Regions from separate parts of the Sphingomonas sp. genome, predicted to be linked through region 3. Evidence: predicted binding sites of a transcription regulator. Region 3 holds the regulator's gene; each other region holds the start of a gene.
The links. The regulator LexA, encoded in region 3, represses DNA repair genes until DNA is damaged. The targets are predictions, from matches to a motif close to GTTCCNCNCTTGTTCT.
Positions count from the first base shown of each region.

Region 1: a site for LexA is predicted at 2,990-3,005, ahead of KF730_RS08295 (UvrD-helicase domain-containing protein). Genes of this name have one in related genera too.
Region 2: a site for LexA is predicted at 2,477-2,492, ahead of KF730_RS13795 (protein ImuA). Genes of this name have one in related genera too.

Region 1 covers NZ_JAHBZI010000001.1:1,646,654-1,651,655, forward strand. The annotation lists gene KF730_RS08270 (pseudouridine synthase) at 1-438, shown strand, start outside; gene rsmD (16S rRNA (guanine(966)-N(2))-methyltransferase RsmD) at 435-974, shown strand; gene KF730_RS08280 (MFS transporter) at 952-2,211, opposite strand; gene KF730_RS08285 (hypothetical protein) at 2,208-2,399, opposite strand; gene KF730_RS08290 (hypothetical protein) at 2,441-2,893, opposite strand; gene KF730_RS08295 (UvrD-helicase domain-containing protein) at 3,009-5,002, shown strand, end outside.
Region 2 covers NZ_JAHBZI010000002.1:334,421-339,422, forward strand. The annotation lists gene KF730_RS13790 (DNA polymerase Y family protein) at 1-1,755, opposite strand, end outside; gene KF730_RS13795 (protein ImuA) at 1,673-2,419, opposite strand; gene KF730_RS13800 (3-methyl-2-oxobutanoate dehydrogenase (2-methylpropanoyl-transferring) subunit alpha) at 2,682-3,968, shown strand; gene KF730_RS13805 (alpha-ketoacid dehydrogenase subunit beta) at 4,019-5,002, shown strand, end outside.
Region 3 covers NZ_JAHBZI010000001.1:1,982,962-1,987,963, reverse strand. The annotation lists gene KF730_RS10025 (ComEC/Rec2 family competence protein) at 1-1,023, shown strand, start outside; gene bla (subclass B3 metallo-beta-lactamase) at 956-1,798, shown strand; gene KF730_RS10015 (EF-hand domain-containing protein) at 1,859-2,497, shown strand; gene lexA (transcriptional repressor LexA) at 2,526-3,209, opposite strand; gene glp (gephyrin-like molybdotransferase Glp) at 3,267-4,454, opposite strand; gene KF730_RS10000 (hotdog domain-containing protein) at 4,515-5,002, opposite strand, start outside.

The DNA.
Region 1 (5,002 bases), 340 kb from region 3:
CCGGCCGGCCGCGAGCCCGATGGCCGGCGCACGCGGGCCAAGGCGCCTGCTCGTCCGCGCGTATCGGCCAGCCCGCGCGCCGAGCCGGTCGAACCGCGCTTCACCCCGCGTGGTGCCCCGCCGCGTAGCGAGCGACCGTTGCGCGAAGATGGCCCGGCGCGCCGTGGCCCGGCACGCGGCGCTGCTGGCGAAGCGCGGTTCACGCCGCGCGTGACCCCCGATCGCGCCGCCGAGCGTCCCGCTCGCAGCGAACGCCCTGCTCGCGACGAGAAGATCGCCAAGCCGGCCCGTGCCGCGCGAGCCCGTGCCCACCGCGATACGCTGGAGCCCCGTGCACCCCGTCCCGGCGGCGACCGCCCGGCCAAGGGTCCGTCCGGCGGACGCGGCAAGCCTTCGCGCCCTGGCAAACCCGCGCGGCCACCGCGCACCCGTAAATGAGGATCATCGCCGGCCAGTGGCGCGGCCGTCCGCTGCTCGCCCCCAAGGGGGACACCACCCGTCCCACCGCCGACCGTACCCGCGAGGCGCTGTTCTCGATGCTTGCCAGCCGCGTCGGCAGTTTCGAGGATCTGGCGGTCGCCGATCTCTTCGCCGGCTCTGGCGCGCTGGGGCTGGAGGCGCTTTCGCGCGGCGCCGCCTCGTGCCTGTTCGTCGAGCAGGACAAGGCCGCGATCGACGCGCTCAGGGCCAATATCGCCAGGCTCGGCGCCAAGGGAGCCGATGTCCGCGCCGCTTCGGTGATGACGCTGGGGCCGGCGGTCAAGCCGCTCGACCTGATCCTGATGGACCCCCCTTACACCACCGGCGCCGGCAGCGTCGCGCTCGACAAGCTCGCCCGCCTTGGCTGGACCAGCCCCGCCACCTGGGTGAGCATCGAAACCGCCAGGGACGAGGAACCCGAAATCGCCGGCTTCACCGCCGACGCGTCACGCGTCCACGGCAAGGCGCGGATCACGCTGTTGCGCGCGGCCTGACCATCGCCAGCCCGATCAGGCTGAGCAGGCCGGCGCCTGCCAGATAATATCCCACAAGCGTGAGCCCGCCCCGCTCGACCAGGGTTTGCGCGATGAACGGCGTCAGCCCGCCGCCGATGATCCCGCCCAGGTTGAAGGTCACCGAGACGCCGGTGTAGCGGACCCGCGCCGGGAACAGGCTCGGCAGGAAGCCGCCCAGTGGTCCGTAGACGAAGCCCATCACGAACAGCGCCAGCGCCAGCCAGTAGAACGCGATGAGCCCGGAACTGGAGGTCAATAACCCGATCACCGTGCCGGCACCCATCGTCCATACGCACCCGATCATCAGCACGCGGCCGGCATTGCGCTTGTCCGCCCAGATGCTCGAAACCACGATCCCCACCGCCATGAACAGGATCGCGCCCAGCTCCATCGTCAGGAATGTCTCGCGGTCATAGCCCAGCGTCTTGGTCGCATAGCCGATCACGAACACCGTCGAGACATAGAACAGCGCGAAGCACGCCACCGTCGCGATCGTCCCCGCCAGCGTCGGACCAAGGTGATCGCGGAACAGCTCGCCCACCGGCACCTTGGGCGGCGGCGCCTGCTCCTGCGCTTCGACGAACGCCGGCGTCTCGGTCAGCGTCAGCCGCACCCATAGCCCCAGGATTACCAGCAACGCGCTGGCGAGGAACGGCAGCCGCCAGCCCCATGCCGCGAACTGCGCGTCGCTCAGCAGCGCCCCGAGGATCAGGAAAAAGCCATTGGCGCAGATGAAGCCCACCGGCGCGCCCATCGGCGGAAAGGCGCCATAGCGATTGGCCCAGCCCGGCGGCGCGTTCTCCACCGCGAGCAGACTCGCCCCGCCCCATTCGCCGCCCAGTCCCAGCCCCTGCCCGAAGCGGAGCAAACACAGCAAGGCGGGCGCGACCCAGCCGATCATCGCATAGGTCGGCAGGAAGGCGATCAGCACCGTCGAGATGCCCATCAGCATCAGCGAAGCGACCAAAGTCGATTTGCGCCCCATCCGGTCGCCGAAATGCCCGAACAGCAATCCGCCCAGCGGTCGCGCGAAGAAGGCGACGCTGAACGATGCGTAGGAGGCGAGCTGCGCCAGCCCCGGATCGGTTGCCGGAAAGAACAGCGCCGGGAACACCAAAGCCGCCGCGGTCGCGTAGATATAGAAGTCATAGAACTCGACCGATGTGCCGACGAGGCTCGCGAACAGGATTCGGCGGTGCGATGCTGGTGCGGTCATTCGGCCTCGTCCATGCAAGTGGTGCGCTTGATCTCGGTCACCTTGCCGCTGGCATCCTTGACCTCCGCGCGACCGGGCACGCATGCCGGTTGCTCCTTGGGTGTGGAGGTGCGCCATGCGACGAACGCCGCGATCATGGCGATCGCCAGCACGATCGCGATTCTGACTTTTCGGTTCCGCCAGTTCATGCGCGCGAGCCTATCGCGCACGCACGCGCCCGGCAACGCCGTCAGAAATGGAATTGCACATAGGCGCGCGGGCCGGGCGGCACGCCGCCGCGCTTCCTGCGCTTCATCCATGCGATGCCGAACTCGACCTCCTCGCCCGCCTCGAAGCTGAGCTTCGGGCCGATCGTGTTGCGCGCCCCGCGCGTCTGGCCGCGCACCGCGTCGAACCGCGCCATCTGGGTATAGCCGCCGAACCCGATCCAGGCCGGGCCGATGATCCGCTTCTGTACCGAGAAGCGGTATCCGTTGCGCCCGTCCGCGCCGCCCTGTCCGCTCTCGCCACGCATCACCGTCTGGGCACGCAGCCACAGTCCACCGGCGCGCTCGTCGAGCGTCACCTTGGTCTCGGTGAGAGGAATCGAATAATTGAGCCGCGGCTCCTTCGCGCCCTGCGCGCAAACCGGCATCGCCGCAAACAGCGGCAGCAGCCCACCGATCACGCGAATCGCCCGCATCGCATCCCCCCTTTCGGGACACAGACCGCACCCGCCGCCTACCTTCAATTAAGTATAAGTCCGCGTCTGCCTTCCGCGCTTGCCCGGAACCGCCGCGTTCCCTAACTGTTCGCGCATGACCGTGCCTGCCGAACTCCAGCCCGAAGCCCCCTATCTGCAGGGCCTCAACGCCCCCCAGCGCGATGCGGTGCTCACCACCGAAGGCCCCGTCCTCGTCCTCGCCGGCGCCGGCACCGGCAAGACCGCGGCGCTCACCGCCCGTCTCGCCCACCTCCTCTGGACCCGGAAAGCCTATCCCTCCGAGCTGCTCGCGGTGACCTTCACCAACAAGGCCGCGCGCGAGATGAAGGAACGCGTCGGCCGCCATGTCGGCCAGGCGGTCGAGGGGATGCCGTGGCTCGGCACCTTCCACGCCATCGGCGCCAAGATGCTGCGCCGCCATGCCGAGCTGGTCGGGCTGCAATCGAACTTCACCATCCTCGACACCGACGATCAGCTGCGGCTCCTGAAACAGCTCATCACCGCCAACGATCTCGACGAGAAGCGCTGGCCCGCCCGCCAGCTCGCCGGGCTGATCGATCAATGGAAGAGCAAGGGGCTCACGCCCGCCGAGATCGGCGCCGGCGAGTCCGAGCAATACGCGAACGGCAAGGGCCAGTCGCTCTACGCCCAGTATCAGGAGCGCCTGCGCACGCTCAACGCCTGCGATTTCGGCGATCTGCTGCTCCACATGCTGGTGATCCTCAAGACGCACCGCGACGTGCTGGAGATGTACCAGCAGCGCTTCCGCTACATCCTGGTCGACGAATATCAGGACACCAACGCCGTCCAGTATCTCTGGCTGCGCCTGCTCGCCCAGCAGCGCCGCAACCTCTGCTGCGTCGGCGATGACGACCAGTCGATCTATTCGTGGCGCGGCGCGCTGGTCGAGAACATCCTCAAGTTCGAAAAGGACTTCCCCGGCGCCAAGGTCATCAAGCTCGAACAGAATTACCGCTCGACTCCGCACATCCTTGCCGCCGCCAGTGGTGTGATCGCCAATAATGGCGGCCGCCTCGGCAAGACCTTGTGGACCGAGAAGCCGGAGGGCGAGAAGGTCAAGGTCCTCGGCATCTGGGACGGCCCCGAGGAAGCCCGCCGCGTCGGCGAGGAGATCGAAGGGCTGCAGCGCGGCGGCGCCAGCCTCGACGACATGGCCATCCTGGTGCGTGCCGGCCACCAGACCCGCGAGTTCGAGGACCGCTTTGTCTCGATCGGCCTGCCGCACAAGATCATCGGCGGCCTGCCCTTCTACAACCGGCTCGAAATCCGCGACGCACTCGCCTATCTGCGCATCGTCGCACAGCCCGCCGACGATCTCGCCTTCGAACGCATCGCCAACACGCCCAAGCGCGGCCTCGGCGACAAGGCGCTGGCCAAGGTCCATCAATACGCCCGTGCCGAGGGTATTCCGCTCACCGTCGCCGCCGCGCGCATCCTCGACAGCGACGAGCTGACGCCCCAGGCCCGCCGCTCGCTCGGCAATCTCGTCGCTAATTTCGCCCGCTGGCGCGCGATGGGCGACACCCTCCCCCATCCCGAGCTCGCCCGCATCATCCTCGACGAGAGCGGCTACACCGCGATGTGGCAGGCCGATAAGACCGCCGAGGCCGCCGGCCGCCTCGAGAACCTCAATGAACTCGTCCGCGCGATGGAGGAATATGAAAGCCTCACCGCGTTCCTCGAACATGTCTCGCTGGTCATGGACAATGAGAACAACGCTGACGAACCCAAGGTCACGATCATGACCATCCACGCCGCCAAGGGGCTGGAGTTCGACACCGTGTTCCTCGCCGGCTGGGAGGAAGGCATCTTCCCCTCGCAGCGCGCGCTCGACGAAGGCGGTCTCGCATCCCTGGAGGAGGAACGCCGCCTCGCCTATGTCGCCATCACCCGCGCCCGCCGCGCTGCGACCATCCTCCACGCCGCCAACCGCCGCATCTACGGCCAATGGACCTCGTCGCTCCCCAGCCGCTTCATCGCCGAACTGCCCAAGGAGCATATCGCCGAGGAGACCACGATGAGCGGCGGTGCATCGCTCTGGCAGGCGAACTGGAGCGACCGCGCCGA
Region 2 (5,002 bases), on a different contig from region 3:
GTCCCGCTCGCCGGCGCGCTTCCACCACTCGCCATGGACGCGCTCGGGTCCGTCGGCGCGGACCACGCGGTGCGACGTGCCGCGCCAGGTGAAGCGGCGCGGGGCATGATCGGGCAATTCGGCCATGACGTGATCGATCCGCTCGGGGCGCCGCAGCAGCCGCGCCGGCTTGGGCCATTCGGGATGCCAGGGGTGGAGCGCGGGATTTCGATCGAGCTGACGGATGTCTCCGGCCTTGAGGGATTGGCCGCTGCGCCCGGGCGAATCGAGCACGCCCATCGGCGCCACCGATCGCTCGGGGACATCGCTCTCCACCGGAGTGCTGCGCCACATCGCCGCCATGCCGATCCGCGTCGCCAGCGTGTCGATCAGGATGGCGAGATCGGGCGCGGCTTCCTCGTCGAGCCGCTCGACCACCGGCTGCGGCCCTTGGCGGTCGGCGCGGCGGACATGCAGCGCCATCGCGTCGATGCCATAGCCCGGCTCCACTTCCTCGATCCGCCGTGTCAGCAGCCGCAGGATATGCGCGGCGTCGCGGCTCGGGCGGGCCAGCCCCATGCGGATGCGTTGCGGCACGCCGTCGATGCGGTCGGCGATCAGCTCGATCCGGGTTGCGCCAAGACCCTCGGCTTCGAGAGCGGCCGCCAGCCGCGTGACGATTTGCCCGAGCCAATGCGCGATCGCCTCGGGTGTCGCGATCGGTTCGGCGAAACGCTGTGACGCGACGATCGCCTCACGCGGGATCACCGGATCCAGCGGCTCGGGCAGGCGGCCCAGCGCGCGTTCGAGATTGCGCACCAGCGCCTTGCCGAATCGCTTGGCCAGCGGCCCGCGCGGCATCGCCGCCAGCTGCTCGACGCGGGTGACGCCCAGCCGGTGAAGCAATTCGATAGCCTTGCCTTCTATCCGCAAGGCATCGACCGGAAGCGAAGCCATAGCCTCGGCCTGCATGCAGGGTTTGCACAGGATGCCGTCATCCCGGCGAAAGCCGGGACCCAGGGTCGCAAACGACACCGCCTTTGATTCTGGATCCCGGCTTTCGCCGGGATGACGGTAATGATGCGCCAGCCCCCATGCCGCGCCCGGCGTATCGGCAATCGCGATCCGCGCCGCGAAGCCCAGCCGCGTCAGCAGACGCACCAGCCGCGCCGCCATCCGCGCCTCGCCGCCATGCAGATGCGCCACCCCGGTCAGGTCGAGGAACAGCGTGTCCTCGCCTTCGATCGCCACCGTTGGTGTCCAGCGCCGCGCCAGCGCCAGCGCCAGCCGCCTCAGCTCGGCGCGGTCGCCCTCCGGATCGGCGGGGCGGATATCGAGTCCGCGCACCTGCGCCCGCGCCTGGGTGACCGCCATGCCGGGGCGCAGTCCCAGCGCGAGGGCGTGCGGGCAGGCGGCGGCGATCTCGATCCGGCTGCCCTCGCGGATCGCGGTGATCAGCGGGATGATTAGATCCTCCCCGGCACGGGGAGGGGGACCATGCGCAGCATGGTGGAGGGGGGGCGCCGCGAGCGAACCGTTTGCGGCAGCCCCCCCTCCACCACGCCCTTCGGGCGCGGTCCCCCTCCCCGTGCCGGGGAGGATCATCAGCCGGGGCGCATCCTCGCGGGCCCAGCGCGCGCCGGGGCGCCAGCCGCCGTTGCGCGGTGCCGGCGTGAGGGTGGGGGCGACGGGCTCAGGCGGCCCGGCGCGCCGCTCCGCCCGCCGCAGCCGGTCGATCGGCCAGCTTGGCAGGAAGAGCGCAGCGACCCGTTGCATCGCATGCCTCCAATATCTGGGTGAATCCCTCGCCGCCCTTTTGCCGCGCCAGCTCGACTCGCCAGCGGTGCCGGCCGACGCCCTCCACCGGCAGCGGCGTCGAGGGCGCGCAGCCGATCCGCCAGCGCGTCACGGCGGCGGAGGGCATGCCGATCGGATCCTGGCCCTCGCGGACGTTGCGTTTCATCAGCAAGGCGATCGTCCGTCCGCCCTCGGCCGCCAGCTGCAGGCGCCGCGTCGCGGTCATGTCCGCACGCTTCACTTCGCCGATCACCGCGCCGAGACCGCGATGCCGCAGCGCTTCCTCCATCACCGCCAGCAGCTCGGCATCGTCGCGCGCCTCGGCATAGATCAGGCGCTTGTGATCGAGGCCGACCTGGCTCAGCCCCGGCGCGAACAGGTCGCGGCGCTGGACGGCCCACAAGACCGGTCCCCAGGCCCGCGCCGCGATCCCGCCCATGAACAGGCTCGCCGCGCAATCCTCGGCCATGTCCGGTCCCGCCGGCGCCACTTCGTGCAGCGCGTCGAGCCTGAGACCGGCCCCTACCAGCCGCGAATCGACCGCCTCCACCCCGAACGGCAAAACCGGCCGGCGGCGGAAACCCCGGTCCTCCAGACCGTTCAGCGTCTCGCGCAATTGTTTCAGGACAGCGGGGTCAGCCACTTGGATTACTCGGTGCTCACGACTCGGTCATGCGGAATGTTCTTATTCTGTTCCACAAGAACAAAGAGTCAACCCCGAGGCCGGGCGAGGCGCCGTTTTGCCATTCGCGGCGTCGCGCCAAAGATTGCGTTGCCTGGCGTGCCGCCCGGCATTTCAGGTCAGTAGCACTGACCTTGTTGCGCCGGCCTTTGAAATTTTATAACAAGGCTCCAAACACGAGTCCCGCGCGTTCATCCATGCGGGGACAATGTCCGGAGAGCCCATGGGAACCGAGCGCGACCGCTCCAATCTGCCGCCCCCCAATCTGCCAGGATTGTCGCTGCACGTGCCGGAGCCCAAATTCCGTCCGGGCGACGAGGTCGATTTCAGCGATATCGATGTGCCCGCCGCCGGCTCGGCGCGGCGGCCCGACACCGCCGATCCCGCGAACAGCTTTCATGAACTGGCGTTCGGCCTCGTCCGCGTTCTCGACGACGAGGGCAATGCCGTCGGCCCGTGGAACCCGAAGCTCGACGCCGACACGCTGCGCAAGATGTTGCGCTCGATGGCGCTGGTCCGTGCTTTCGACGAGCGCATGTTCCGCGCCCAGCGCCAGGGCAAGACCAGCTTCTACATGAAATGCACCGGCGAGGAGGCGACTTCGGTCGGCGCCGCGGCGGCGCTCGCGACCGACGACATGTGCTTTCCCTCCTATCGCCAGCAAGGCGTGCTGATCACGCGCGGCTGCCCGCTGGTCGATATGATGAACCAGATCTATTCGAACAGCGGCGACAAGTTGCAGGGCCGCCAGCTGCCGATCATGTATTCGGAGAAGCGTTTCAGCTTCTTCTCGATCTCCGGCAATCTGACGACGCAATATCCGCAGGCGGTTGGCTGGGCGATGGCATCGGCTGCCAAGGGCGACACCCGCATCGCCGCGACATGGTGTGGCGACGGCTCGACGGCGGAGGGCGACTTCCACTCGGCGCTGACCTTCGCGACGGTCTACCGCGCTCCGGTGATCTTCAACGTCGTCAACAATCAATGGGCGATTTCGAGCTTTTCGGGCTTCGCCGGCGCCGAGGCGACCACCTTCGCGGCGCGCGCCATCGGCTATGGCATTGCCGGGCTCCGCGTCGACGGCAACGATATCCTCGCCGTCTATGCCGCGACGCTGTGGGCCGCCGAGCGGGCGCGGACCAATCAGGGCCCGACCCTGATCGAGCATTTCACCTATCGCGCCGAAGGCCATTCGACCTCCGACGATCCCACCCAATATCGCTCGGCGGGCGAGCCGACGAGCTGGCCGCTCGGCGACCCGATCCAGCGCCTCAAGCAGCATCTGATCGCGATCGGCGAATGGGACGAGGAGCGCCATGCCGCGCAGGATCTGGAGCTCGCCGAGGAAGTGAAGGCCGCGCAGAAGCAGGCCGAAAAGAACGGCGTGCTCGGCCACGGCATGCATCAGAAATTCGACACGATGTTCGAAGGGGTGTTCGAGGAAATGCCCTGGCACCTGAGGGAGCAATGCCAGCAGATGCTCGACGAGCAGAAGGCGGCGGGCCTGTGAACGCCGATACGATGCACAACGCCATGGAAGCGCAGGGCGCGGCGACGCGCATGAACATGATCCAGGCGATCAATTCCGCCATGGACGTGATGATGGCGCGCGATCCCGATGTCGTCGTGATGGGCGAGGATGTCGGCTATTTCGGCGGCGTCTTCCGTGCCACCGCCGGGCTTCAGTCGAAATATGGCAAGACCCGGGTGTTCGACACGCCGATCAGCGAATGCGGCATCATCGGCGTCGCGGTCGGCATGGGCGCCTATGGCCTCCGGCCGGTGCCCGAGATCCAGTTCGCCGATTATATCTATCCCGGGCTCGATCAGCTCGTCTCCGAAGCGGCGCGGCTGCGCTATCGCTCGGCGGGCGAATTCATCTCGCCGATCACGGTGCGCTCGCCGTTCGGCGGCGGCATCTTCGGCGGCCAGACCCACAGCCAGTCGCCGGAGGCGATCTTCGCGCACATCTCGGGCGTGAAGACGGTGATCCCCTCGACGCCCTATGACGCCAAGGGGCTGCTGATCGCCGCGATCGAGGACAACGACCCGGTCGTCTTCTTCGAGCCGAAGCGCATCTATAACGGCCCGTTCCACGGTCATTATGACCGCCCGGCCAAGACCTGGGCCGCCCATCCCGGCGGCGAAGTGCCCGAAGGCTATTACCGGATTCCGCTCGGCAAGGCGGCGATCCCGCGCGCCGGCAACGACGTGACGATCATCACCTATGGCACGATGGTCCATGTCGCCCAGACCACGATCGAGGAAATGGGCATCGACGCCGAGATCATCGATATCCGCTCGATCGTGCCGCTCGACATCGAGACGATCGAAGCCTCGGTCAAAAAGACCGGGCGCTGCCTGATCGTCCATGAAGCGACGCGCACCGCCGGCTTTGGCGCCGAGCTTATGGCGCTGGTGCAGGAGCGCTGCTTCTACCATCTCGAAGCCCCGATCGAGCGCGTCACCGGCTTCGACACCCCCTATCCGCACAGCCTCGAATGGGCCTATTTCCCCGGCCCCGTCCGCATCGGCACCGCGCTC
Region 3 (5,002 bases):
GGCTGGTTCTCGCGGCGTGAGGAAGGCGGGGCGAAGCGGCTTGGGCGGTCGCTGGGCTCGTTGTTGCTCACTGGCGTCGCCGTCGAGCTCGCGCTGATGCCGATCGGCATGTACCATTTCCACAAGCAGGGGATTTACGGCGCGCTGGCTAATATCATCGCGATCCCGCTGACGACGTTCGTGACGATGCCGCTCGAGGCGCTGGCGCTGTTCCTCGATCTGGCCGGGCTAGGCGCGCCGGCATGGTGGCTGACCGCCAAGTCGCTCGAACTGCTGTTATGGCTGGCGCATGCGGCGTCCTCAGCGCCGGGCGCGGTGGCGTCGTTGCCGGCGATGCCCGACGGGGCGTTTGCGCTGATGATCGCGGGCGGGTTGTGGATCGCCTTGTGGCGGACGCGGGCGCGCTGGGCCGGAGGCGTGCCGTTGCTTGCAGGAGCGGTCTGGGCGCTGCTGACGCCGGCCCCCGATCTGCTGGTGACCGGCGACGGACGGCATCTGGCGATCCGGATGGCGGATGGCCGGATGGCGTTGTTGCGCGATCGGGCGGGCGATTACACGCGCTCGATGCTCGGCGAGAATGGCGGGGAGGACGACGAACTTGCCGCGCTCGATGACGCGCCCGATGCCCGTTGCAGCCCCGATCTGTGCGTGGTCGAGCACCGCGCGGGCGCGCGACGCTGGCGCGTGACGGCGACGCGGAGCAATTATCTGGTGCCGTGGCGCGAGATGATGCGGCTTTGCGTCTGGTCCGACGTGATCGTCAGCGAACGGCGGCTGCCGCCGGACTGCGCGCCGCGCTGGCTGAAGCTTGATCGGCCGGGGCTGGCACGGACCGGCGGTGTGGCGATCGCTTTCGCCAGCGGGCGCCTGACGACCGTGCGGCGCGGCTCGTCGCATCCGTGGATTGACCCGCCGACCGTCCAGCCGCCATTTGCAGGACAAAGGGAGAGCGATAATGAAACGCGCAATCGCGGCGGCGCTGCTCGCGGGGCTGGCGGCGCCGGTCGCCGCGCAGGACACTGACTGGGTTCAGGTCCGCAGGGAATGGAACGCGCCGGTGACGCCGTTCACGATCGCGGGGAACGTCCATTATGTCGGCACCGCCGGCATCGCGGCCTATCTGATCACGACGCCCGAGGGGCATATCCTGATCGACGGCGCGATGGAGGAGAGCGTTCCGCAGATCGTGGCGAACATCGCCAGGCTCGGCTTCAGGCTCGACGACGTGAAGATCCTGCTGATCAACCACGCGCATTGGGATCATAGCGGCGGGCTGGCCGAGCTAAAGCGGCTGACCGGCGCGCGGCTGCTGGCGAGCGCGGCAGACATGCCGGCGCTGGAGGCGGGAAGCGTCGATTATCGGTCCGATCTCGGCCCGTTCCCCAAGGTGCGGGTCGATGCGCTGCTCAGCGATGGCGAGGCGATCACGCTGGGCGGGACGACGCTGACCACGCATCTGACGCCGGGGCACACCAAGGGCTGCACGAGCTGGACGATGCGGGCGGGTGGGCACGACATAATCTTCGCATGCAGCATCACCGTGGCCGATCAGCCGCTGGTGAAGGGCAAGGGGTATGACGCGGCGGTCAGCGATTTCCGTGCGACCTTCGCCAAGTTGAAGGCGATCAAGGCGGATGTGTTCCTGAACTTTCACCCGACCGGCTTCGACATGGAAGCGAAGCGCAAACGGCTGGTGGCGGGGGATAAAAACGCCTTTGTCGATCCGGGTGAGCTGCGGCGGCGGGCGAAGGCGGCGGAGGCCGGATTCGAGAAGGAGCTGGCGGCGCAGAAGCGCTGATAATCCTGTCCGGACAAGGTTTTGCTTTGCGCGCGGCGCGAGGCGTGGCTGATTGCGGGCATGACCAGTTCCAAGAAGAGCGAGACGATCGAAGTGCGGCTGCCGTTCGCGGCGAAAACGGCTTTCGCCGAGCGCTGCCGGGCCGATGGCGTGACGATGAGCGACGCGATCCGGCGATTTGTCGAGGGGCATGGCCGAGCGCGGCACGGTATAGCGGGGCCGCTGGCGGTTATCGCCTTGCTCGCATTGGCGGTAGTGATGAGCCCGGTCGCCGCGCGGCCCGATTATGGCGCGGGTTTCGACGAACTGGACCGCAATGGCGATGGCGTGGTGACCCAGGCCGAGGTCCCGGGCGGGGAAACGCGTTGTCCGGTCGCGCTAGCGCTGCCGCTCAAGCGCGGCTGGCTGGGCAACGGTCCGCGTTCCTTCGCGATCTGCCGCGAGGTGCCCGCTTTTGCGGTACTCGACCGTGACGGCGACGGGCTGGTGACGCGGAAGGAGTTCGCGGCGCACGCCATCGCGTCCTTGCGGCGCGGGTTCGATGCGTTGGACGAGGACGGTGACGGTTTGCTCGATGCCGGGGAATATGCCGCGCCGCTGCGGATGACGTTCATCGGAACGCCGCCCGACCGGGCGACTTTCCACGATCTCGACAGCAACGGCGACCGCCGGGTCAGCTTCACCGAATTTATCGACTAAGGGCAGCGGACGCCCGCTGCCCGCAATCTCAATAACGCCGCAGCAGCCCGGCGAGCTTTCCCTGCACGCGCACCTGATCGGGGCGGTAGCGCTGGGGGTTATAGTCGCGGTTGGCGGGGTCGAGGCGGATCATCGCGCCCTCCTTGCGGAAATACTTCAGCGTCGCTTCAGCATCGTCGATCAGGGCGACGACGATCTCACCATCGCGCGCGGTTTCGGTGCGGCGGATAAGCGCGTAATCGCCATCGAGAATGCCGGCCTCGACCATGGAATCTCCGGCAACTTCAAGGGCATAGTGCTCCCCCGAGCCAAGCAGGGCGGCGGGCACCGGGAGCATCGACGCGCCCTCCAGCGCCTCGATCGGGGTGCCGGCGGCGATGCGGCCGTGGAGGGGGATTTCGATGACGTCGTTGGCGGGCGCGGGCAAGGGCGCCGAGGACGAAATAGTCGTTGATGCGGAGGTTGGCGAAGCTGCCGCGGACTTTGGCGCAGCACCGCGCTCCGGCACCTTCAACACTTCAAGCGCGCGGGCGCGGTTGGGGAGGCGGCGGATGAATTCGCGCTCCTCCAATGCCGAGATCAGCCGGTGCACGCCCGACTTGGATTTGAGATCGAGCGCCTCCTTCATCTCCTCGAACGAGGGCGACACGCCGGTGTCGTTGAGGCGGTCGGCAATGAAGCAGATCAGCTCGTGCTGCTTGCGCGTGAGCATCCAAATTCTCCCGTCTGGAACAGACGAGGAACGTTTATGCAATGTTCCGCGGCGCTGTCAAGCGATCTGTAGGATTTCCGCCGAGTCGCCGATTTTGGCGGCCGGGGCATGCGGCGGACGGAGGATCAGGCAGTCGGCGCGGGCGAGGGTCCGCAGCATCGACGAATCCTGGATCGTCGAGGCGAAAGCGCGGCCATCGCGGATTTCGGCGCGTAGATAATCGGTGCGGGCCTCGTTGGCGGCGAGCGCTTCGCCGAGCGGGACGATGCGGGTCCGCGGCAGCGGATCGGCGGCGCCCGCGAGGCGCGCGACGAGCGGGCGGACGAACAGCATGGTGGTGATGAAGGCCGAGACCGGATTGCCGGGCAGGCCGAGGACGAACGCACGCCCGAGGCGGCCGGCCAGCATCGGCTTGCCGGGGCGCAGGGCGATCCGCCAGAAGTCGATCGAGCCGCCGGCGGCTTCGAGCGCGGGGCGGACGAGATCGTGATCGCCGACCGAGGCGCCGCCGCTGGTGACGAGGAGATCGGCATCGACCGCGCGGAAGGCGGCGGTGAGGGCATCCAGATCATCGGACAGAATGCCGAGATCGATGATCTCGACCGGCAGATCGGCGAGTTGCGCCGTGAGCATCAGCCGGTTGGTCTCGGGGATCTGGTCCGCGGCGAGCGGCGTGCCGGGCGCGACAAGCTCGTCGCCGGTGGCGGCGATGGCGACGCGGACCTTGCCGCGAACGGGGAGCGTTGCGTGACCGGCGATAGCGGCGAGGGCGAGCGCGGCGGGCGTGATGCGCTGGCCGGCGCGGATCAGCGTCTCGCTCTCGGCGAAATCGAGTCCCTTGCGGCGGACATTGCGGCCGGGCGTGGACGGGCCCGCGCCGGCGAGCGTCAGGCGCGGGCCGTCGCGGGCGGCTTCTTCCTGGACAAGGACAGTGTCCGTGCCGACGGGCAGCGGCGCGCCGGTGAAGATGCGGACGGCCTGGGATGCGGCGACTTCGCCGGCAAAGCCGCGGCCGGCGGCGCTTTCGCCGATGACCTGCCACGGGCCGGGCAGGTCGGCGAAGCGGATCGCATAGCCGTCCATCGCCGAGAGATCGGCGGCGGGCTGCGTGCGCAGGGCTACGATGCCGGCGGCGGCATAGCGATGGGCGGCGTCGGCGAGGGGGACTTGCTTGATGGCGAGCGGGGTGGCGAGCGCGAGGAGGCGGGACTGGGCCTCGGCGACGGGGAGCAGGGGAGCGGGCATCGCGTGAGGAGTAGGGGAGCGCGGGGCCGGGGGGAAGGGGCGGTAATATGCATCATCCGCTCAACGGTCCCCGCCGCCAAACATCAGCGCCCGCCCATTCGCGTCCACGCTCACCATGGTGAAGCGTGCCGTCGCCGCGTGACGCCGTTCCCCATCGAGGAGGTTCTCCGCCCATAGCTCGACATCCACGCGCACCGAACTGCGCCCGGTCATCGCCACGCGTGCGGCCAGCTCGACCATCTCGCCCTGCCGGATCGGCGAGACGAAATCGATGCGATCGGAGGCCGCCATCACCATTACCGCCCGCGCGTGCCGGGTGGAGGCGATAAAGGCGGCCTTGCCCATCATCTTGAGCGCATCGCCACCATAGAGCGTGCCGTAATGATTGGTCTGTGACGGGAAGACCATCTCGGCCATCCGCAGCCAGCCTTCGGGCCCGGCTGCCGCTTCCACGAGCGGCGGCAATGGCAACCGCGTCTCCGGTCCTTTCACCGCCGCCAGGGTGAAGCGGCCGCGCGTGCACAGCCGCCGCTCGCCCGAAACCGGCG